Regions from separate parts of the Alteromonas sp. Cnat2-8 genome, predicted to be linked through region 3. Evidence: predicted binding sites of a transcription regulator. Region 3 holds the regulator's gene; each other region holds the start of a gene.
What was found. Region 3 encodes FNR, which switches genes on or off when oxygen is low (the NO sensors DNR and NnrR bind a similar motif). Its sites were predicted from a motif close to TTGATCTAGATCAA; they were not measured.
Positions count from the first base shown of each region.

Region 1: the regulator FNR is predicted to act here: its motif matches at 4,238-4,251, upstream of yegQ (tRNA 5-hydroxyuridine modification protein YegQ).
Region 2: the regulator FNR is predicted to act here: its motif matches at 5,024-5,037, upstream of ccoG (cytochrome c oxidase accessory protein CcoG).
Region 4: the regulator FNR is predicted to act here: its motif matches at 2,346-2,359, upstream of MHN00_RS08840 (high-potential iron-sulfur protein).

Region 1 is NZ_JAKREX010000006.1:330,556-336,742, forward strand. Features, by position in the region: gene MHN00_RS17305 (saccharopine dehydrogenase NADP-binding domain-containing protein) at 1-918, opposite strand, end outside; gene MHN00_RS17310 (aminotransferase class I/II-fold pyridoxal phosphate-dependent enzyme) at 1,057-2,286, opposite strand; gene MHN00_RS17315 (YfhL family 4Fe-4S dicluster ferredoxin) at 2,405-2,650, opposite strand; gene yegQ (tRNA 5-hydroxyuridine modification protein YegQ) at 2,654-4,150, opposite strand; gene MHN00_RS17325 (zinc-dependent metalloprotease) at 4,484-6,187, shown strand, end outside.
Region 2 is NZ_JAKREX010000001.1:645,581-651,767, reverse strand. Features, by position in the region: gene MHN00_RS02750 (TonB-dependent receptor) at 1-1,822, opposite strand, end outside; cobalamin riboswitch at 1,912-2,146, opposite strand; gene MHN00_RS02745 (serine/threonine protein kinase) at 2,550-3,533, opposite strand; gene ccoG (cytochrome c oxidase accessory protein CcoG) at 3,530-4,960, opposite strand; gene MHN00_RS02735 (hypothetical protein) at 5,441-5,812, shown strand; gene MHN00_RS02730 (DUF3016 domain-containing protein) at 5,936-6,187, shown strand, end outside.
Region 3 is NZ_JAKREX010000004.1:105,725-111,911, forward strand. Features, by position in the region: gene MHN00_RS11395 (patatin-like phospholipase family protein) at 1-833, opposite strand, end outside; gene ttcA (tRNA 2-thiocytidine(32) synthetase TtcA) at 834-1,787, opposite strand; gene uspE (universal stress protein UspE) at 1,936-2,859, opposite strand; gene fnr (fumarate/nitrate reduction transcriptional regulator Fnr) at 3,104-3,841, opposite strand; gene MHN00_RS11415 (sulfite exporter TauE/SafE family protein) at 3,887-4,546, opposite strand; gene ccoS (cbb3-type cytochrome oxidase assembly protein CcoS) at 4,533-4,763, opposite strand; gene MHN00_RS11425 (heavy metal translocating P-type ATPase) at 4,765-6,187, opposite strand, start outside.
Region 4 is NZ_JAKREX010000003.1:217,999-224,185, reverse strand. Features, by position in the region: gene MHN00_RS08860 (exonuclease domain-containing protein) at 1-880, opposite strand, end outside; gene MHN00_RS08855 (hypothetical protein) at 998-1,285, opposite strand; gene MHN00_RS08850 (CPXCG motif-containing cysteine-rich protein) at 1,472-1,663, shown strand; gene MHN00_RS08845 (flavin reductase) at 1,656-2,285, shown strand; gene MHN00_RS08840 (high-potential iron-sulfur protein) at 2,508-2,801, shown strand; gene MHN00_RS08835 (amidase) at 2,900-4,519, opposite strand; gene MHN00_RS08830 (transporter substrate-binding domain-containing protein) at 4,649-5,410, opposite strand; gene prmA (50S ribosomal protein L11 methyltransferase) at 5,702-6,187, shown strand, end outside.

The DNA of each region.
Region 1 (6,187 bases), on a different contig from region 3:
TTTGCTCGGGCCTTCACCTGGTTTAGGGCCATCATCACTAGCAAGCGACTTATCTTTGGCAACGTGATTCGCCATGGCTTCACCTTTCTCACCTGGGCCAGTCATCATCATTTCATCATACTGAAAGTTCTTGCCGTAGCTATATCCGCCCAGGTAGTTCGTGCGATGAACGTTTTTAGTATTGATGGCCGCCATAATAAATGGTGCAACCCATGTGCCTAACTGCTCATCGAAGTAAGGTTTATTGCCATCGGGCTGTGGCTGATTTGACGCGCCATCGGTTAATGAGTGCGGGTTAATAAGTGCAGCCATGACAGACTTATCTTTGTGCGCAGCCGCCATGGTCGCTTTTAAACTTGCAGCCGTACCGCCAGAGAACGTGCCCTGCATTTTACGAACGCGACCTTTTACATATTCAATGACATCGCCAGTTTGCTTTTTTGCATGTTCTTGAAGGTAGTACACACCAAGGTCAAAAGGCACAGAGTCAAAGCCACACGAGAACACAATGTTTGCGCCGGTTTCTTTAGCTTTCGCTTCGTATTTATTGATCATTTGGTGCATCCAGGCTGGCTCACCGCAAAGATCTGTATAGCCGGTGCCGTTATCTACACATGCAGAAAGTAACTTTTCACCGTAAATTTGATACGGACCAACAGTGGTAAGTACAACGGCTGTGCGCTTCGTCAACGCATCTAGCGCGTCGCCATCATCACCATCGGCTACAATGCTAGCAACGCTTTCACTAATGCCTAGCTCCTTTTTTACGCCGTTGAGTTTAGCTTCGTTTCGGCCTGCGACCGCCCACTTAACGCTGCTGTCGCTGCCATACTGAGCCTGAAAATATTCAGCTACTAACTTACCCGTAAAACCTGTAGCACCGAAAATAACTACATCAAATTCCCGTTCGTTACTCATTGTTTTGTCCTGTTTTATTTCGTTTCGACACGTGTCATCAATATGCGTTACTCAATATACGCACAAGCACCCATATCTATCATTTTTTTCGGTAATATTTGTCTATTCACGAAATTAAATGGTGAGCATAAAAAAGCGTTAGCTTAATGATTCTACAAACTCAGCAAGCCGTAAAAGCCCTTCCTCCAAGCGTTCAATGCTAGTGGCGAAAGACAGTCTTACGTAATGGTTGGCATTGTGCTCACCAAAATCATTACCCGGCGTAAGCGCTACATGATGTTGTGAAAGTAGGGCATCACAAAATTCAATTGCAGTTAAGCCCGTATGTTTAATATTGATGTAGGCGTAAAACGCACCGTCAGGCTTTGCATCTAAACCAAGCCCCATATTTTCAAGTGCACTAAAAACAAGGGAAGCACGCTTTTCCAGCGTATGGCGGTTTTGCTCGCATTGCGCCAATGCTTCTGGTTTAAAGCACGCAAGAGCGGCCTTTTGCGATAGGGTAGAGGGGCAAATAAACAAATTCTGCGCGAGTTTTTCAACGATGGGCGTCATTGCTTCAGGTACCACACACCAGCCAAGACGCCAGCCGGTCATGCCAAAATATTTGGAAAAACTGTTTATTACGACCACTGTTTCTTCAAGCTGTGCATTGGCAAGTACGGTTTGAAGTTTGGTATCAGTGCCCAAGGTCGATTGGGAAGCGAATGTATCATTGCGTACTTCAAGATCAGCCGAAAGCGATAGATCCAAGTAAATTTCGTCAACAATTAAAAAGCCACCTTTGGATTTGCAGTACTCGCCAATTTTAGTCAACTCTTCTGCATCTATAACCGTACCAGTAGGATTGGCAGGTGTGGCAATAAGTACACCTTTCGTGTTGTGCTTCCAATTATCGGCAACACTTGTTGCGGTTAGCTGAAAGTTATCTTCACTGCGTGTTGGTACCAGCGTTACCTCTGCACCAAATGCGTTTAAAAAACGTCGGTTACAAGGGTAAGAAGGGTCGCCCAATATCACGTTATCGCCTGATTCAACCAAGGCAGCACTTGCCAAAAGTAAAGCGCCAGAAGCCCCAGCGGTCACGACCACTCTAGAAGGGCTTACCGCTACGCCATGTTTAACTTCATAAAAGTGTGCAATGGCTTCACGTAGTTCAGGCATGCCCAGCGCCGAGGTATAGGGAAAAACTGGGGCATTTAAGCTTTCTTTCATTGCGGCGAGCACTGCCGCGGGTGCGCCGAAATCAGGCTCGCCTAAATTTAGTCTTATAACATCTTTACTTTGCTGTTCTAGTGCCGTGGCTTTTTCGCCATAGGCCATAGCAAGAAACGGGGAGATCGCCGTAGCGCGAGAGGCAAACTTCAAAATAAAACCCTTATTAGTAAGTGCCAATTCAAACTGTACCGCAATTAGTGATCACTCTTGGTCATGATTCAAGGGAATTCTTCGAGAAGTACAATTAACTCGCTGACTTACTTCATAGCTAACTATTTAAACGAACAAACTTTTCGGCCAACTCGTCTAGTGACTCTCTATTGTTCGGGTCGGGCTTAACCACATCGATAGGGCATACCGCTGCGCAAGTAGGCGCATCGTAATGCCCCACGCATTCTGTACAGCGCAAAGGGTCTATTTCATACACTTTATTACCCATGCTTATAGCGGCATTAGGGCATTCGGGCTCGCACATATCGCAGTTAATGCAGCTATCAAGAATAAGCAGTGCCATACATTATGTCTCGCTTGCGTTTTCGGGTGTTACTGCACTAGGTGCTTTTCGAAACGGATTGCGGGTATCAACGCCTTCATCTAGATTTCGCAGTAGTAGGGCAAAATTTAAAGACACATCGCTGGGTATCGGTATTCTTACTAGGTGCCCTGAACCTTTAGCATCCTTAATAGAATGGTTTCTCTTATCCAGCATCTCATTTAGCGTAAAGGTAATGTTGCCGCTTGGCGTCATCAACTCAAGCGAGTCACCTACACAAAATTTGTTTTTAACGTTTATAATTGCATAGCCAGACCCTTCACAACGATCAATCACTTCACCAACAAATTGCTGTTTATCGCTGACTGAGTGGCCATACTCATAGTTCTGATACGCGTGGTGCGCATGGCGACGCAAGAAACCCTCGGTATAACCTCGATGAGCTAAAGTTTCCAAGCTTCCCATTAATGTACTATCAAAAGGCTTTCCTGCTACCGCGTCGTCAATTGCTTTTCTATAGACTTGAGCGGTTCGGGCACAGTAGTAATGTGATTTAGTGCGGCCTTCTATTTTTAAACTATGCACGCCCATTTGGGTTAACCTGCCAACATGTTGCACGGCACGCAAATCTTTAGAATTCATAATATAGGTGCCATGTTCGTCTTCAAAAGCTGGCATCAGTTCTCCAGGCTTTTCCTTTTCTTCTAACATAAACACTTTGGGGCTTGGCGTGCCTTCACCAAGGGTAGGAATTACCACTTGAGGTGCTGTAATTGCCTTATTAATCTCACTGGTTAGAACGATGTCGCCAGTTTCGTTTTCCTCGCCAGCCTTAACATCGTAAGACCATCGACAAGCATTGGTACAAGTGCCCTGATTAGGATCGCGTTTATTCATATATCCAGACAATAAGCAGCGCCCCGAATACGCCATACAAAGCGCGCCATGCACAAACACTTCCAACTCCATGTCTGGAACATGCTCGCGAATAGTTTCAATTTCTTCCAAAGAGAGCTCTCGGGACAAAATAACGCGCTCTATGCCTTGTTTCTGCCAAAACTTCACCGTGGCGTAGTTCACCGCATTAGCCTGTACACTTAAATGAATAGGCATTTCAGGGAAGGCGTCGCGCACCATCATAATAAGCCCTGGGTCTGACATAATTAACGCATCGGGCTTCATAGCAATTACTGGTGAAATATCTTTAAGGTAGGTACCTAGCTTACTGTTGTGCGGAGCAATGTTGCTTACTACATAGAACTTTTTACCTAAAGCATGTGCTTCTTCTATGCCTATCGCTAAGTTCTCAAGGCTGAATTCGTTGTTTCTTACGCGAAGCGAGTAGCGTGGCTGCCCAGCATAAACAGCATCAGCGCCATAGGCGAAAGCGTAGCGCATGTTGCGTAAGCTACCCGCAGGTGCAAGCAACTCTGGCGCGATTAACGTTTGGTTTGGCAATGTTGAAACTGAGTCTTCACGTAGGTTAGAAGAGCTGCGATTAGGTGATAATTTTGAAGTCATAGATAAAAACCGCTACTAGACGCTTTAAACAAGGCGGCGGATTTTATAAGCCGTAAAATACCTCTACAACTCAAACAAAGCTTGGTGTTGACCAAGATCAAATAATTTGGCGTCGCTCATGTTTTTGAATGTTTAAACGGCAATTGAGCAGAGTCAATGCCAGCTGTTTTCTTCCATATAGTTGCGTTTTTAGTGCATTACCTTCGGTAGTAAAAACCAAGCCCGTTCACACCTAAATAATAAGCAAAAAGAGCGCATTAAACGATGAACTACCATGGGCAAAACCCACCACATAGGGTAGGCTAGAAATTCACAATAATAAGGACTAACTGCATGCTGCAATTGAACATTTTTCATAAAGCGGCGCGACAAGTAAAAGCATCGGGTAAATCGGCCATTGCGATTACGGTATTATTTGTCGTGTCTACGTCTTCCGCGTTGGCTGCGCTGCCAAGCATTGGTGAATTCACCAGCGATATGACCAAAAAAGATGGTTTAATTCCTGTTTACTATGACGATGAAAGCGACAAAGTTTACTTGGCGGTGCCAACAGCCCACGCCGAATACCTGTTTCAAAGCAGCTTGCCTTATGGCGTAGGGTCTAACGACATTGGCCTTGATCGCGGCCAGCTAGGCAATACGCGTTTAGTAAGCTTTGAAAAATTTGGAAACAAGGTTTTATTAAAGCAGCACAACACCAAATACCGAGCAGCCCATGGCAGCGACGCTGAGAAACAGAGCATTGATGAAGCCTTTGCTGATTCGGTTATCGCAGGTTTTACGCTGGTAGCCAAAAACGACAGCGCCAGTCTAATAGATTACACACCGTTCTTATTAAGCGATATCCATGGCATTGGCAATCGCTTAGCGGGAACTAACCAAGGCAGTTTTAGCGTAGATAACATGCGAAGCGGCGTGTATTTACCTAAAACCAAAGGCTTTGAAAAGAATACTGAATTAGAGGCTTTAGTCACCTTTGCAGGTAAGAAGCCAGGCGAATACGTGCAGCAAGTTACGCCCGACCCAGAAAGCTTGTCGGTGCACTTGCATCATTCGTTTGTGGCTCTGCCTGACGACAATTACACGCCCAGAGAGTACCACCCGTACTCGGGCTACTGGAAATTCAGTTACTTTGATTATTCAACGCCTATCAGCGAGCCTACTGAACAGCGTTTTATTACCCGCCATCGTTTAAACAAGAAAACCCCGCATGCTGCAATGAGCGAAGCAGTGGAGCCTATTGTGTATTACCTAGATCCTGGTATTCCAGAACCCGTAATGACCGCGCTTAAAGAAGGGGCGAGCTGGTGGAATCAAGCCTATGAAGCCGCAGGCTACAAAGATGCGTTTCAGGTGAAAGTATTGCCCGAAGGTGCCGACCCAATGGACGTGCGCTATAACGTAATCAACTGGGTACATCGCGCAACGCGCGGTTGGTCTTATGGTTCGTCGGTTGTCGACCCGCGCACTGGTGAAATTATCAAAGGTCACGTTACGCTCGGCTCATTGCGTGTAAGACAAGATTATTTAATTGCCCTTGGCCTAACCAGTCCTTTTAAGGACGGGAGCACCGACACCACTGCACAGCAAGAAATGGCTTTAGACCGCATTAGGCAACTTTCAGCCCACGAAGTAGGGCACACATTGGGTATAGCCCACAACTTTGCGGCAAGTGAAAATAACCGTGCGTCGGTAATGGATTATCCTCACCCCAAAATTAGTATTAAAAACGGCAAAATTAGCCTAGAAGGCGCGTATGACAAAGGCATAGGCGCATGGGATATTCACGCCGTAGCGTATGGCTATCAAGACTTTGCCAGCGATGTAGAAGAAGCCGAAGCCTTGGCAAAGATTATCGTAAAAGGCCGCAATGAAGGCTTGAGCTTTAAGTCAGACCCAGATACGCGCAGCAGTCGTCATGCATCAGCAAACGGCCATATGTGGGAAAACGGTAGCAATCCGCTAGATGCTTTCGATGAAATTTCACAAGTACGCGAACTGGCGTTAGCCAATTTAGGTTTAGACACCTTAAGCCCA
Region 2 (6,187 bases), on a different contig from region 3:
AGACTTGCCACTGCTTATCTATCTGATAGCCTAAATTAACGGTTGCAAGCGTATAGGCTGACAGCGCCAGAGTCTGAGACGGTTCAGGGAAAGGAGGGAAGAAGGTGTCGTAATGACTCCCTGTGTAAGCTAGCTTGGTGTAGAAGCTGAACTTCTCCGTTCCAAAGTCAGTGTTGTAGGTTAATGAGCCTTGGTGACGGGCACGACGCAGTTCAGTGGTTGTTATACCATTGTCGGTTTGTTCCGCATCTAGATAACTATACGCTGCGGTAAAATCACCATAGCCACTGTCCCAGTTAAGTTCTAGATCAATACCTTCTCGTGAGCTTTCACCGTCGATATTATCGGCACTATATGCGCCCAAATCTGACACAAATACGAAGCCATTGATTTCATCTTCAAGGTCGGTAGTGTATGCGCTGATTTGTGCAGACAGTGATTTCCAGTTTGCCTTAACGCCTATTTCCCATTCTTCACTGGTTTCTGGTTTTAAGTTTGGGTTGCCGATGAAGCTTGCAGGGAAGTAGCCAAAGCGCTCGGTGAAGGTGGGTGTTTTAACAGCTTTACCATAGCTGGTAAAAACAGCGTAGTAATCGTTAAGCTGCCAGGTAAGGCCACCGCGATAACTTACGGCATTGTCGAACTCACTGTTGTTGTCGAATCGTGCGCTTAGTGTTGCGGTTAGCGACTCGGTTAGCTGACCATTTGTCTCGGCAAATACGCTATAAGTATTGTCATGCTGCTTCTGGTTCGGATCGCCAAATGCAATTGGGCCGCGCTGGGTAAAAAGGCGCTGTAGGTATTCAACACCGCCAGCAAAATCCCAGTTATCCATGGTATAGAAACCTGTCCAGTTTAACTCTATGCGCTCACCAGTGGTACCGCCAGTGTCTGCACCTGACTCAGTGTTATCGTTATCGTCTTTGCGATAATGCGCACTAAGCGCTGAGCGATAACCTGTATTTTCCGGAGCAAATTCCCATCTTAATTTCGCGCTAATTTGTGAACCATCCGTCACGTTATCTGAGTCAGCAGGAAGGCCTGTCGTCACAAAATCAGTGCCGTCGTAATCGTTCTCGTACTGAACCGTGCGAAGGTTAGCTATTAACGTATGCTCCGACGTTGCGGCATAATTAATATTAATGCCAGCGGTCATGTTGTCGTAGCCATCATCTTCGTTACCAACACGAGATACGTTGTCACCGTCGGTACGTATGTAGCTGGCGTATGCAGAAATACCTACGTTATCGCTTTGCGAGCGCGCGTTCATGCTGCCCTGCAACGTACCTTGTGTGCCAACGCCAGCAGAGAAGTCTACGTGTGACGCATTATCGGCAAACTGGCCTGATTTCGTAGTAATGCTCAATACACCACCGATAGCGCCGCTGCCCCATCTTGCGCTCTGCGGGCCTCGAAGAAGTTCTATGCGCACCACGTTTGCGCTAGTTAAGTGAGCAAGGTCGACTAGGCTTCCTTGGCCTACGTCGTTGGCAACAACGCCATCAATTAAAACAAGTAGATGGTTGGTTTCACCGCCGCGCACGCGCAGCTCTGTTAAGCCACCAGGACTGCCTGACTGAGACAAGCTAACGCCAGGTAGGCCGCGAATTAGATCGGTAAGTTGAAGTGCGCCCGAAGCTTTAATGTCGCTTTCAGTTAGCACCGATACTGAACCAGGAAGTTTGGTTAACGAAATAGGCAAACGCGTGCCTGTTACTGTTAAAGTTTCAATATCTTGGTCAGAAGTTTGAGCAAAGGCAGGTGTGCTTAAGCACGAAATAACTGCAGCGCTAAGGGCTGCTTTAGTAAAATGTGTACGCATGGTTTTTATGTTGTCTTTGATGCGCTCCACCCGAGCACATGATTAGGGAAAGTGCACGTTTTTGCTTAATTATGGATGTGAGCAAGCAAACGACACCATGAAGTACAGGCCGGTATCCGGGCTTACTCACCATTACTAAAAATGTAATAGCTCTTTTGCCTTCCCATCTAATGGCGTTTAATACGTAACGCATAAAAGACAGTGGCGTATGAAAAGAAAACGACAACGCGTTGAGTTTACCGTTGCGGGGGCAGCATCAGTTTTTCACTGATTTCCCGTTTAACCCTTGTCGCCGTAGTTAATACCAATCCGCATAGATCATTGCCCACTCAGAAGGCGCTGGCAAGCTTCATAGCAAAGCGTGGGAATGCAGGAATGGCTGTTCCCTTTCAAATTCCCAGAATGCAGCTAGGAAGCTTGCCAGACCTTCCCGAAGGGCGAGTTTAAAATGTTCGTACTCTTTGTTGTGTTACCTTGATGTAGAACCACTATACCTACGGTAACACGCCGCGATTACGAACATTTTAACTCTCGCTGAGTGGGTAATTATCTATGCGGACTGGTATAATACGGAGCTAGACAAGAGCACCTACACACTGTCGATTATATCTAAGTTAAAAAGTGATAGCGAATACGGTTTCTTATACCTTACGCTTTTTCGTAACCGCCATAAGATTATCGGCAACGGTCATCGAAAAAGCGTTTTTTCAGCAGTAAAGGGGCTGGCTCAATATCCTAATTTCAGTGGAGGCTCTTGAAGGGCCGATAGCTGTTCTTTCAGAGCAAGTATTTGGCCTTCCCAGTATTTGTCTTCAGCAAACCAGGGAAATGCCCGCGGAAAAGCAGGGTCTTCCCAGCGTCGTGAAAGCCATGCCATGTAATGCACCATTCGCATAGCGCGCAGGGGCTCAATAAGTGGCAACTGTGCAGTGTCAAACGGGTGAAACTCCTCGTATGCTTCAACCAAAGTATCGAGCTGCAATAGTTGTTGTTGGCGGTCGCCGCTTAGCATCATCCACAAATCTTGGATAGCAGGGCCCATGCGGCAATCATCTAGATCAACGAAGGTAGGGCCATCGCGCCACAGTATATTGCCTGGGTGGCAGTCACCGTGAAGCCGAATACTCGATGTTGGCTTATACGCTTTTTCCGTGGCATCAATAACGGGGTTAAGTATGGCAAAAAATGCTGTCTTTAGATGCTCTGGCAGCAGTGTGCTTTGCATAAGCACCTGCTTCGGTTCATCGAGGTAACTTTCAATATCAATCGAGGGACGATGTGCAAACCCTTTAGCATGGGCCACGCGGTGAATACGGCCAATGAAACGCCCCATCCATTCGAGTTGATCAAGGTTGTCATTTTCGAATTGTCTACCGCCCACCGAAGGAAATAACGCAAATCGATAGTCAGTTTCGGCCACGGTGTGGTGATGCAGCGTGCTGCCATTGAGAGAAATGGGCGCAGCCAATGGAATTTCGTTATCGATTAGCTCTGCAGCAAAAGCGTGTTCTTCAAGAATTTGAGCGTCGGTCCATCGACCTGGGCGATAGAATTTTGCTACATAGCGCTGACCGTCTTCAGCCAAAAACTGATAGACGCGGTTTTCATAACTATTTAGTGCTAGCAAACCGCTTTGAAGAAAAATGCCCTGACTTTCCAGGGCATCTAATATGGTGTCTGGGCTAAGCCCAGAGAATGAAAAATCTGTCATCGATAAAGGAACTTAGTTGGCTCATCAACGGTAACCGTTTCCCCATCAATAGTGGTGGTTACACTGATAAAAATATCGGTAACCGTATCTTCCAGATTATAGGCGTCAGTTGCAACTGAAATTGGCGTGCTATACACCGCACCGCCTTCAACTGTTACAGTTTGCTCACCAATGTACTTGTAGTCAGGCAAACCTTTTACAGCAATAGAGTAGGTTTGGGTTTGCTGAGTTTTGTTAAGTACTTTTATTGTATAAACGTTCTCAATTAGCCCTTCATTCGTTTCGCGGTATAGCGAGTTTCTGTCGCGGATAATGTCAACTTCGGTGGGGCTGCGCATCCAAATATTGGCAAACAGCAAGCCTATCATCACCACTAAAACTACAAAATAACCAATTAACTTTGGACGTAAAATATGAGTCTTACCGCCAGCTAGTTCTTCTTCAGAGGTAAAGCTTATCAGGCCTTTAGGATAACCCATTTTATCCATAACACCGTTACACGCATCAACACAGGCGCCGCAGTTGATGCATTCGTATTGTAAGCCATTTCGAATATCGATACCGGTTGGGCATACCTGAACACACAGGTTGCAGTCTATACAGTCGCCTAACCCTTTTTCCTTTACTTGCTCGTGACTAAGTTTGCGTGATCGCGGGCCGCGTTGCTCTCCACGCTTTGCATCGTACGATACAGTAAACGTGTCTTTGTCGAACATAGCAGACTGAAAACGCGCATACGGGCAAATGTGCGTGCACATGATTTCGCGCATGTAGCCAGCGTTTCCGTACGTACACACGGCAAAGAAAATAACCGATAAACCTGCCCAGAAGCTGGTGTTAAATGTTACAAAATCGATAAACAGTTCATCAATTGGCGTAAAGTAGCCAACGAAGGTTAAAGCCGTTAACAGCGCTACCAATACCCAAGCGGTGTGCTTAGCTGTTTTACGCAAAAATTTATCTGCATCCATTTTGCGTGCATCTAGCGCTATACGCTTGTTGCGCGGGCCTTCGAATTTCTCTTCGAACCACGTATAAATGTATACCCACGTTGTTTGAGGACACATAAATCCACACCACACTCGACCAGCGAAAGTGGTGACGAAGAACAGTGCAAAGGCGGAAACAATAAATATATAGGCCAGTAAAGTGAGATCTTGAGGCCATAAGGTTAGAGAGAATATAGTAAATCGCTGCTCGCCGATGTCGAGTAGCACGGCTTGATGCCCGTTGTACTGAATCCATGGAATGATGGCAAAGAGGCCCAAAAAGAAAAGGCCAAACATGCGTCTAAACGTCTCCAGAGGGCCTTGTACAGCCCGCACATAAATACGGCTACGAGAGTCGTGGCGTTTACCCTCAGGTCCACCTTTGGGTTTATGTACTTTTACCGGTGTAACGGTCTTTACCGGTATTTGTTCATTCATAGCTTAACCTTATGTGACGTAACGAACTGCCTGTGCAGTATAACTGCGTTCAAAACGTCATATTTAATGTAGATCAATAATGCGGCGTATGGTGTATCTTTTTAAAGTTTCAGTCAATACTGAAACTTCAGAACTTAAGTCGTTTTTTGTTTTGATTTCCTCAGTCTATGTAACTTTGTAAATAGTTAAATACAGCTACGTGAATAATGAGGATTAATATAACGGCCAGATGCCATTTGATGCCCAACATCGACGATTAGGCTTTACCTACTATACATGAGTATAGTTTGCTGTATTTACAGGTAAACCGATATGACCCTATTATCGTCGATAATAATGTGGTCAATTACCGTTTGAATCGTGTACAGTGAGCATTGTGAAAATGTAAATTGGCAAAGTGTAGTTGAGCACATAGTGAGAAAGGTGCTAAAAATTTGGCGCTATTTGTAGTAAACGTCTGTCAAAGTTAGCTGAGAAGTCATGTTAAGGTTCTTTATCATCGCTGCTGAAATTATTGTTTTGGTAATTGTGCTGCGGTCTCCTTTTGTTCAGTATCTCTTTGAAGATATCCAGAACTCGCTTTCTGAATGGCTAGTTTCAATTGCCACCTTACCGGAGCGAGAGGAACTGCGTAGTTTACAAGATAAAATTAATATCCAGCTGAGTCCCTTAAAGCCTTACCAGCAAACATATGTTCAGCAAATCACCGCTGATAGCGCAAGCGTTAAACGTTTTTATCACACCTATTGTGAAAAGGACGATATAAACCCCAACTTTACGGGAACTAAACGCGTTCAACTATGCCTAATCATTAAACAGTCGTCAGTTATGCAAGTAGCAAAGCGAGATTAGCCAATTTTAACAAGGTTGGTTAAATATAAAGCTGATATAAAAGCCGACAATTGCTGCATGCTAAGCTTTCTCTAAATGTCTTGCTAACTCATAGTTTAAACGACTGAATTTAGGAGCATAAAAGTGAATAAATTACGTACTTTTTCTTGTTTAAGCTGCGCCACAGCGGTGGGACTCCTTACCGTTTTTGCTCCCACTCAAGCCGCTGAGGTGAAGATAACGTGGGAAGAACCTGAGTCTTATAGCGATGTAAGACCAACCAATGAATCTCGTAAACGGTTCCGCGAACGAACGCTACAAGAGCTTGAAGAACACATTGTAGATTTGGCCAGTGATTTACCTGAGTCGCAAGTGCTGTCAATGACAGTAACAAAT
Region 3 (6,187 bases):
CTGCTCATCACGCTCATAATTCCAGGCGGGTTTCGCTTGTTCACTTTAGCGGGGACTTCGGTCAACTCTTCTTCCACTTTTTCAATCACATCAGAAGCAATGCCTTCTTCAGTCTTAACATTGCCAGCCGAGACGCTGTCTTTTTCATCTTTTTTCTCTAGGGCTTTTTCTTCTTTGTTGTCAGGGGAGAACCATTGGCGTAGTACGTTTTGACTCTTTGTAAAAAAGTCCTCGGTTTTGCGCTGGTTTTCTTCATGATCTTGTCTCAACTTTTCAAGACGAAGTGGTCGGAAATCGGCGTTAAGGTTAACCGCGATTACAAAATCGGCCCCTAATTGGCGACATAAGTTCACCGGTACAGGGTTTACAACGGCACCGTCTACCAACCAACGATCACCGTGTGCTACGGGCGCAAAAAGTGCGGGAATAGCGCAGGATGCTTGAATGGTGTCTCCAATAGGACCAGAGTTAAACACCACTTCACGGCCTGTATAAAGGTCGGTAGCCACAGCCGCAAACGGCTTAAGCATATCTTCATAAGTCGATTCACAAAACTCGCTTGCTAGTTTGTCGAAAACCTTCTGTCCGCTTGCAATGCCGCCGCGTCTAAGTCCTACGCCCATAAGAGCAAGTACCTGCCAGTCGCTAAGGGAACAGGCCCACTCTTTCAAGCCTTCCAGCTTGCCACTTGCGTAGGCAGCACCAACATAAGCACCAATAGAACATCCCGCTACAACGTCAATTTTTACGCCGAGTTTTTCTAATGCTTCAATTATGCCAATGTGAGTCCAGCCCCTTGCGGCACCGGCACCTAGCGCAAGTCCAATTTTCATTTACTTAGGTTCCATAATGTTTATTACTTCAATAGTATTATCTTCATCACTGAAGTCCGTACTATTTTCTGTAGTGAAAGAAGGTTCATCGAACCCGATATCACCGTCTTCTACCGGGCCTTCTTGTGTAGCTATAGCTTTAAAATCATAAAGGTTGCTGTCGATTAAGTGTGAAGGCGCTACGTTTTGAAGCGCACGGAACATCGACTCTATACGACCTGGGAAGCGACGGTTCCAGTCTTGAAGCATAGCCTTTATGTTTTGGCGCTGTAGGTTTTCTTGTGAGCCACAAAGGTTACAAGGAATAATCGGAAATTCAGCGGCCTGAGAATATTTCTCGATGTCTTTTTCTGTGCAGTACGCCAATGGACGAATAACGATGTGTTCACCGTTATCGCTGACTAGCTTTGGCGGCATAGACTTAAGCTTGCCACCATGAAACATGTTGAGGAAAAACGTTTCTAGCATGTCGTCGCGGTGATGACCTAATGCAATTTTAGTCGCACCTAACTCTTTTGCCGTGCGGTACAAAATACCACGGCGCAAGCGAGAACAGAGAGAGCATGTTGTCTTTCCCTCTGGAATTTTGTCTTTAACAATAGAGTAGGTGTCTTCTTCTACAATTTTGTAGTCAACGCCAATGCTTTCTAGATATTCAGGCAAGATATGTTCTGGGAAACCAGGCTGCTTTTGGTCAAGATTAACCGCAACGATATCAAAGTGAATAGGCGCAATCTTCTTTAAAAACAATAAAATATCTAGCATGGTGTAGCTGTCTTTACCGCCAGATAAACACACCATTACTTTGTCGTTGTTTTCAATCATACCGAAATCGCCAATGGCTTTACCCACATTGCGGCGAAGTCGTTTCTGAAGTTTGTTGAAGTTGTACTTTTGCTTACTTTGCGCAGCATTTAATGGCGACGCGTCAGCACTGTTTGTGCCTAAACTCATAATTAACTAGCTTGGTTTGTGATAAAGCCACCATTATACATTAAAGCGGCTTTTCGAGACCATGCTTGTGAAGTTAAATTTGTTGGTGACATACCGTGTTGGCCGCTAAGTAACGGCAAACACGTGCTATGTAGTACTAATAAAAAGACTACACCGACAACGGCGACACAAATCCATCTGGCTTAATAGCAAGTACATCGCAATTGAGTTCGTCGATCACGTGTTCTGCAGTGTTACCAATTAGGGCCGCTGAAATGCCCACACGGCCAACGGTACCAATAACAACCAGCTCTGCATCCAGTGTTTTTGCCACTTGCGGGATAACTTTTTCCGGAAGGCCTTCTCTTACTACACATTTGTTGTCAGGAATACCGTACTTTAACGCGTGACTACGCATTTCTTTTAAATGATGATTTTTTACCGCGTCGTGATAGGTATCGGGGTCGAACTCAGGTACTTCTATGGCGATATTAAGTGGTGTAGAAGGGTAACTGTTGACCAAATTTACGCTACCTTTCAATAAAGAGGCGTAGTCGTTAGCAATGAGGGTGAGCTTATCGTTAAGTGCGGCGTGCTCATCGTCTTCACTGCCTACGTTTACTGCAGCAATAATCTCTCCTCCTTCTGGCCAGTCGTGCTCTTTAACGAGCAATACTGGGCGAGGGCATTTACGCATTAAATGCCAGTCGGTGGGGGTGAAAATAACAGAAGCAAGATCGTCGTGCTTTTTGGTTGCCTTTACCACTAAATCTATCTGATTGTTTAGGGTGTAGTAAATAATCGACTCATACGCACGATTATTCCATTCTACAACGATATCAGTTTCAGTGAATCCTTGTTCTCTTAAGTGGGTGGCAAGCCATTTTGCATGCTCCTTTGTAACTGCATCGCGCATTGACTCGCGCTCATCCGGGCTAAGCATGGTCGTCATATCATAAGATAAGTCGTATACCACCATCATTGCGGTAACTGAAGCGCCTGTTTTTGAAGCGAGTTCATAAGCTCGGCTTAGTGCAGGTTGGTTATCGCGCTCGGCATCTACCACGGCCAGAATTCGTTTACACTCAATCATAACGTCCCCCTAACTACGAAACTTAGTAGCGGCTGTCGAAATCGAAGCTTTCTAATACTAACTATAAACGACATTGGGAAAAACGTAAGTTGTTTTAGATCAAGAATTTTACGAGGCGACCATGAGTGAACCTACCTAATTGAATATGGAGCAACCGGCGTGGCGCTGAAAGGGTAGATAGGTGGCTAACACAGGTTACAAAAAAGCGCGCTTAGTGCGCGCCTTATTTAACACTTAAAAAGGACTAACCGCAGACAACGCTAGGGCCGTTAAGCGCCGCTAGTTTGGTGTTTAGCCTATCGAAATCCAAAATAGTAATAAGCTTGCCGTCTACTTTTATGATGTTGTCTTTTTGAAAACGGCTTAACAGACGACTAATCGTTTCAATCGTTAATCCTAAATAGTTTCCAATTTCGTTGCGCGTCATGGTTAAGTGGAATTCTCTATGGGAAAAGCCACGCTCTTCAAAGCGTTGCGACAGGTGTGAGATGAAATACAGTAAGCGCTCTTCTGCAGTTCGCTTGTTTAAAAGCATGATCATGTCGTGATCTTGTTTTATTTCAGCGCTCATGAAGCTCATGATCTGGTGGCGTAGCTTTGGAAATTGCACTGACATTTCGTCGAGGGTCTCGTAGGGAAGCTCACACACCATGGCAGTTTCTAACGCAGAAGTATAGCTTTGGTGTTTGTTCTCTCTTAATGCATCGAAACCGATAATATCACCAGGAAAGTGGAAGCCGGTAATCTGTTCTTCACCTTCGGTATTAGTCACAAATGATTTGAATGAACCGGTTCTCACTGCAAATAGAGAACGGAATTTATCACCAGTTTGAATCAGCGTGTCACCTTTATGAAGCGGCTTCTTGCGTTCAATAATATCGTCAAGAGACTCGATTTCTGTTTTGTTTAACGCCACCGGTAAACACAGGTGACTGAAACTACAGTTTTGACAGTGAATAGAAAATTGGCTTCCTTTGCTCATAATGCACGCTCTCTAAAAGAATACCCGACAATAATACACCCATTTTTAAACGATTGCGCCATGAATAAGATAAGCTGCATATATTGCCATTATTACTGCAATAATTTGTCTAAAATGGTTATGTTGAAAACTTCGAACAATATATTGGCTACCAGCGCTTGCAGCGAGCAAGGTGGGTAATGTACCCAAACCGAAGAAGAACATAATAGCAGCGCCTTCTAGCGCGTTACCCGCCGCGAGAGACCAGGTAAGTGTGGAATACACCAAACCGCAAGGAAGCCAACCCCAAATAAAACCATAAGGCAACGCACTTAAAGGGGTCTTAAATGGCAAAAAGCGTTTTGAAAGCGGCTGGACTTTGGAAAATAGGCCTTTACCCGCATTTTCCAGCACTGTTAAGCCAGTCCACCACTTACCCAAATAACACGCCAGTAGAAGCAACATGATTCCGCTAAGTAGGGAAAGGGCATAGTTGGCAAGAGGTATATAATCTGCTGCAATTTTTCCAAGTGCCCCGGTTATTGCTCCGGCGATGGTGTAGCTCACTATACGTCCCATGTTATAGGCAAGGGTATAGGGTAGTGCTGAAGCGCCTTTAGGCGATACCATCCTTAGCGCAGCGACAATTCCACCGCACATTCCCACACAGTGAACTCCACCGGCTAAGCCGATAAGAAAGGCAGAGAAGTAGTTAATCCCTTCCATGTGGCGCTTGGCTTTTGTCTACTTTACTGTCTTGAAGTTGCTTGCGTTGCTCAGCTAGCTTTTTTTCTTCTGGCGGAAGATCATCGTCAAACAGTATGCTATACCCTTGGCGATCCAAATCTTCAAATTGATTGGTTTTCACCGCCCAAAAGAATATCACGATAGCGACGGCAACAATGATGATGGCGATTGGAATTAATACGTAAATAATACTCATGCTATTTGCTCAAAAGTCGCGTTGAGTTTGTGACCACAATGATACTGCTTAACGACATACCAACAACAGCCATCCACGGTGAAAGTAGGCCTGATACGGCGAAAGGTAAGATCAAAACGTTGTAACCTACCGACCAGCCGATATTTTGCCTTATTTTTTGCTTCACTTGATGCGCAGTTCGAATAAGCTCTGGTACAGAAAGCAGCTGATCTCCAAGCAGTATCACGTCGGCGGCAGTTTTAGCCACGTCTGTGGCATTACCCACTGCAATTGCCACATCAGCGCTGGCAAGAACTGGAGCGTCGTTGATACCGTCACCCATCATCATCACTTTCGCGCCAGATTGCTGCATAGCTTGAACGGCTTCGTACTTTTGCTCAGGTGTTAGGCCACCTTTAGCGGTCGAAATTGGCAATGGTGCGGTAAGCGCATTAACGTTTTGCTGTGTATCACCACTTAAAACGGCGAGGGTATGGCTTGCAGCTAATATATCGAGAGTTTCTTGCGCATCTTCTCTTAGTGAATCCTTTACTTCATACGCCGCCATAATACGCCCCTTAACCGTGAGAAACACGTTAGCTGAAGGGAACGCTTCAATGAGTTTTAGCTGTGATTCGTGAACGCTGAATGCTGCAGATCCCATAGAAAACAACGTGTCATTGATCTCACCGCTGATACCACCTCCTGGCGTAACGGTAAAATTAGTCACTTTGTGTACCGTGTTATCGATGGCGTCAGCACTACCGCTAGAGGCAGAAGTCTCGCTTAGGGCTACACCGTCGCTAAAGGCTTTGGCAATCGGATGTTCAGAGCGTGACTCCAAAGCGCGCGCAATTGATAGCGCACTATTACTATCCACGCCGTCAGCGTACCAGGCATTTGAAATAGTAAATTTGCCTTTTGTGAGCGTGCCGGTTTTGTCTAAAGCGATGGTGTCAATGTCAGTAATTTGTTCTAGCGCATCGGCCCGTTTTAGTAAAATACCTTGTCGGTTTAACTTTGCCATAGCGCAGGTTAACGCTGATGGCGTAGCCAACCCTAGTGCGCAAGGGCAGGTTGCAACCAGCACCGATATGGTGATCCAAAATGCCTCGTCGCTACCCTGATACGCCCAAAAGCCATAGGTTAACGCCGAAATCAGCAATACCGCGGTAACGAAATAGCGAGAAAAATTATCGGCTATCTGCGCTGCTTTAGGCTTACTCGCCATCGCACTTGCTTGCAGTCGTACAATTTGATTTACCAGCGCATTTTTAAGGGTCTGCGTAACCGTAATGGTTAGCGTACCATCTTGACAAACCGTGCCGCCGTAAACCGGGCTACTGTTCGACTTACGCACGGGGTTAAACTCGCCGGTAAGCATTGATTCGTCAACCGCTGCGTTGCCGTCGGTTACCACCCCATCAATGGGGACTGTTTCACCA
Region 4 (6,187 bases), on a different contig from region 3:
CACTATTTTCATTTCCGTCCTTGTAGTTCTCTCTTAACCACTTTTCTTTTGCCTTATCGCTTTGCGCCGCTTTCAATACTTCTAGCCCTTTCGCTCTATCAAACATCAGCACTTTTAGACCTAGTGCATAGAGAAACTGGTCGCGATAAAAACATGCCGACACACCTTCTGTAATGGGCAGTTCACCTTCGGCAATGGCAAGCAACATATCATCGTTATAAAAAGCTAACTGGCTGTAATGGTTGGCGTAAAACCATGACGCTTGGGCGTCGCTTTTAGTTTCAAAACGCGCCGTATCCGTTACGGAATCAGAACGGGTTCTCATTACGCCTAAATCGCGCATAGAAAACTGATTTAGGCGGCTTTTGGTGTTACCAAAATAGATAAACAGCAAATAGCGAAGTGCATCGTCGAACAAGCACACTAAGTAGTTATCTAGCGAAAAACGCTCTGGCCAGCCTCTAGCTTCGATATGTTCATTAAGCAACGTCACGAGTTTAGGCTTGGTGAGAGATGCGAGCCCCTGAATACTGCCGTATTCAGCAAGTAGCTCAAGCAGAGCATCTTTGGTCAAGACACCAGCGATGTCATTAAGCGAAGCGTGGGTAAGGTCACCAAACCAGCCGTTGTCGGTAAGCCAATCTATTTGCTCTTGTGGCACAGCGATTTCGCTATAATTGAACTGCGTCCTGTCAATCACTGCGTACTTGCGATTTGCAGCGCGCACAACAATACACTGTTTGTCATCGTCTAACGCTTTAAAACGCCTAACAAAATCAGTGGCTTCGTCACTTAGAAGCGCCCTGCTAGCACCCTCAAAGAACCCAAGGAACTCGTGAAAGTGTGTAAGGTAATAACGTGGCGGTAAATCTTTTCGCATGAGGTATCTTTGGCTATGAAAACACCAATAGTGTATATTTATACAGCCACGCGAATCAAATTAAATCCTCCGCGATTGGGTATCACATCTGCTGCCAATAGTGCACAGCGTGTACTTTTACACGCGTACGCGCTGTTTAGACACCCAATGAAAGAACGAAGAAAGCTGCGCATCTGCCAATAAACGCTGCAAATTGAAGTAGTGTTTGGCCAACGTCATCTCATCATAAAATCGATGTATACCGCTGTGACATTGTCTGCAAATGTAAATGCCGTCCTGAAGCTCCGCTTTGCTAAAGTGCTTTTTAAAATAGGTACGCCTGTGCATTTTTCGCGGAATAAGATGATGGTAAGTAAGGCGAGTTTCTCTATTACAGCACGGGCATTGACCAACTTTATTTGCCACAAGGTCACCTTTTTCGTCTATCACATCTATTATTTGTGCACCCAGTTTTCTGATTACTCATAAGCGTCAAATGGCAGTCTTGTCCTTTTCCCTTAAAATCAGATACAAGGGGCGTGTCTAAAAGAAAATCCACTCGTCTTTGCATTACGTAACAAATAGCATTAGTGATTACAAAGGCATTTAAATATGAGTTTAACTCGTTCCATGGGCTTTTCCTGTCCTTACTGCATGGCTCCAAATGATGTTGAAATAGATGAAATTAACGATGTTGGCCAAGTACAGGTGCTCGACTGCCAAGTGTGTTGTCAGCCCATTGAGCTTACTGCTTATCAGCACGGTGATGACATTCAGATAGAGGCAGAAAGAGAGAATGACTAAGCAGTTTACCCGCGGTGATATAGACGCCCTTGCACAGCGCTACCGCGCAAACCTAATTAATAGTTTGTCTGGTTTTAAATCGGCGACTTTGGTGGGTACAACAAACGGCGTTACAAACAATTTGGCTATAGTGAGCTCTATTGTTCATGTCGGTGCAAACCCGCCTCTCATTGGCATGATCATGCGTCCACATACCGTCACGCGAGATACGTTGAGCAACATAAAACAGCAGGGCTTTTATACGCTAAATCACGTGGCTGTTGACTGGGTCGACAAAGCCCACCAAACATCAGCCCGCTATGCGCCAGATGAAAGTGAATTTGAAGCCGTTGGGTTAACCGCGCAGATCAGTGAGTCCTTCAGTGCGCCGTATGTCAAAGAAAGTGAAATTAAAATGGGCTTAAAAGTAGCACAGCATTTTACTTTGCTTAATGAAACCGAAATGGTTATCGGCGAAATCCAGGAGCTCTACGTTCCTGAGCAAATAATAGATTCAGACGGCTATGCAGATATAGAGCAAGCGCAAACGGCCTGTATCTCAGGCCTAGACAGCTACCACAGCACACAACGAATTGCGCAATTTGCGTATGCAAAGCCCGATGTAAAGTTAACCGTGAAGTGAACTAATAAACTGTCCAACGGTCTTACATTCAATACTTAAGGTTGTAACTCTGAAGTTTATTTAATCTGGATCAAGCGAAAATGCGACATTTCGTTCGATCTTTTTTCAAAAAGAGATAGTATTTAAACATGAAACAAAACCTGCCTCTTTGGGCAGGTTTTTGCGTTTAAGGCACTGAATAAAAAAGAATCATTATCGTTTCTATCTCTTAAGGAGAATGTTATGAAATCTGTAAATCGCCGTGACTTTTTAAAGCTTTCTGGCTCGACAGTTATCGGTCTTACATTAGGTGGTGTAGCGTTACGTGCTCAGGCTCAAGAACAATTGAGTGCTGATGACCCTACTGCAAAAGCACTGAACTACACACCGTCGTCAACTGTTGAAGGTGCAAAATGCGCAAACTGCATGTACGTGCAGGGCGCCGATGGCGAACAACACCGCCCTTGTAACATTTTCCCTAATAAGCTTGTTAACGCTGATGGCTGGTGTAGCGCTTGGGTGAAAAAGCCTGGCTAACCAATCGAAAGAAAAGACGTTCAAAAGCCCTTGAGTTAAACCAAGGGCTTTTTTCGTTTCTGTTGAGGCGAAATACGATTATGTATCCTCATTTCCCGCTAGCGAACTACATCAATTCCGTCTTCGATACCTTTTAGCGCTGGGTTGTCAAAACGTGTAGGCAGAAGGCCAGGCTTAATGAAGAAGCCGTGTTTTGCTTCAAAGACTCTACCTATTTTCAACACGCTTTCGTCTTGCCACTTTCCACCAATAAAGCTAATCCCCACAGGAAGATCTTTCACCTGTCCAGCGGGCACTGTGAGATGCGGATATCCTGCAATTGCGGCCAAATACCCGATACCGATAAAACCGACAGGCGAATGGTCACCATATACGCCGTCTATTAAAAAAGAAGGGCTGTTTGAGGGCGCAACTAGTACATCAACATTGTGCTTTGCTAACAACGTATCAATACCATTTTTGCCCGCCGTGTCTTGAATAAGGCGCAGTGCATTTTGATACTTTTCGCTGTCAATGGCTGCCGACGCGAGCGATTTTTCGAAAATGTCTTGATTGAATAGCGCTAACTCGCGCTCTGTTTTGTTATTGAAATCGATAAGCTCAGACAAGTTCCTTGCAGGGAGGTCTGCCGGCGACCCCGACAAGTATTCGTTAATACTATGATGGAACTCGCTCAGCAGAACATTATAGGAGTCGGCCCAAAATGAATCTGGCTGAGAGAAGTCACTGATGTCCACCAGCGTCGCGCCCGATGCTTTAAGCTGGTTCAACGCCTTTTCATAAACAGCCAGTACATGAGGGTTATCGCCCTGGCGGTACCTAACCACACCAATACGCTTGCCTTTTAAATCTGTAGCCAGCATTGAAGATGTTGGCATAGAAGGGCGGTGAGACTCTGCGTCTAGTGTCGCGTTATCGCTTGCATCAGGGCCCGCCATGATTGCCGTCATTAGCCAGGCGTCTTGAACGTTAGACGTCATTGGTCCTGCGGTGTCCTGACTGAAAGAAATAGGCACTATGTGAGTTCTGGAAAGCAAGCCCACGGTTGGTTTAAAGCCGACTACCCCGTTTATGGATGCCGGACAAATAATAGAACCATTGGTTTCGGTGCCCACGGCAAGTGACGCGAGGCGAAGTGACATGGCAGCGCCCGAGCCCGATGACGAGCCACAAGCACTTCTTGATAGCATATGCGGGTTTCGGGTAAGCCCGCCAACTGCACTCCAGCCGCTGATAGAGGATTCAGAGCGAAAGTTTGCCCATTCAGACAAATTGGTTTTACCCAAAATAATTGCCCCTGCCGCTTTCAGTTTTTCTACGATAGGCGCATCGCGACCAGTGTAATTAGCAATAAGCGCCATTGAGCCGGCTGTGGTGGGCATCTCTTTACTTTCTATATTATCTTTTAGCAGCACGGGAATACCTGCCAGAGGGCCAAGCGTCTCGCCATTCGCGAGTCGTTTATCGATGGCCTTCGCTTCGTTCAGCGCGTTAGGGTTCAACGCTAAAACGCTATTTACCTTTTCATCTAGCCGTTCGATTCGCGCAAGATAACCGCTAACGAGCTCAGCAGATGTCGTGTCGCCACTCGCAATCGCTTGCGCCTGAACGTGAGCAGGCTTATCTAACCATTGCTCAATCTTATCTGTATGATTTGCTTGAGACACGCATGCAGTGCATAGCACGACTACGGCCAGCAAAAAACCCTGTTTCAACATAAACCTTTCCTTAACGTATGATCCTAGCGCCTGTTACTCCTTCTTATTATGCAGCTTTTGACGGCAATAGAAGGTAACGTAATGTTAGTTTCTTATACGTTGAATCAGAAATAGTTCACTGTCTAAGAATTATTTTGCCGTTTCCGCTACGGGAAGCTTATGAAGGAGGTTATCGAGCTTATATTCATCAAGCAGTAACTGATACCGCCCATCTTCAATAAATAGCCGAAGGGTGGCGTTGAACTTGGCTCTTAGCGCTGGGTCGGGGATTGCAGCACTGTAAGGCGATATAGGAAAAAGCTCATGAAAGACGGTTGCGTCTTCGGCATAAGCACTGTTTGCAGATTTGAAGTAGTTGAAAATATTTCTATCGAGAATGGCAACATCGACACTGCCGCGCATCAGCATGTCCACTTGACGATCTTGTCGTGCCATTTCTATATAGGTAGTTTGCGATGCAAGAGTTCGCCCAAAGTCCTCACCTAATACCGATTGAGCGGTTTGAAAAGCAATGACGCTTTTACCTTTCAAATCGTCGATACTGTCTATCGTCAGTTCTCTGTCTGCCCGTGTTACCACGACGTTCTGATAGATAATATATGGCTCAGATAAAATGCTTTGATCGACCGTGTGTGCAGGGTTAAGGGTAAGTCCAATGTCAACGGCGTCATCTTTTAATAACCTTGCCGTACGCCCGAAAGGAACATAAATAGGCGACAATCCATATCCCATTTCAGCAAGGATCGCCCGCACCAAGTCAACTTCAAAGCCGGTGTGCTCTTGTGAAATAACGTATGGAGGCTTGTTCCAGCCTACAACCACATCTAGCTCTTTCGCGCTAAGCGGTATGATAAAACACAGTAAACAAACAGCAGATAAAAGTGCGCGCATACAACAGATGAACCAGACTATAAATTAAACGATACCCTTCTCATAATATAAACTTATATTAGAATTTCACCAGTCGACAAAAGGTTAGTTTTTCTCGAGGCTTACGTAATCAATTGAGCAGCCAAGTTTTATTGGGTACTTGAGAGCCTGTTGAGAACCAAAGTGGTTAGATTTGATCATGCCTCTGTAAGCATCGCGTTTTCATTTACTGAAAGCTTTTCGCTTGCCTGCATTTTGTTTACTGCCAAGCAAAGGTACAATAATGCGCAAAGGTCTCAATGAACGATAACTATGGCTTGGCTACAACTTCGAATTAATACCTCCTCTGAACATGCAGAATCAATAGGCGACATGCTGACGGCCAACGGCTCACAAGCAGTGACCTATGTGGATGCGAAAGACACCCCTATGTACGAGCCCAAGCCGGGTGAAGTGTTACTGTGGCCCGATACACAAGTTGTCGGCTTATTTGAAGCTGATGCCGATATGAAAGGCATCCTTCAGCGCTTGGGTAAAGCCAAAGTATTAGGCCCTGATTTTAAATATAAGCTTGAGCCACTTGAAGACAAAGACTGGGAGCGAGAGTGGATGGATAACTTCCATCCCATGCAATTTGGCGAGCGCTTGTGGATATGCCCAAGCTGGCGCGATGTTCCCGATCCAAACGCGGTTAACGTAATGTTAGACCCAGGTCTTGCCTTTGGTACTGGCACGCACCCTACCACAGCGCTTTGCTTGCGCTGGCTAGACGGCATAGATATGACGGATAAAACCGTT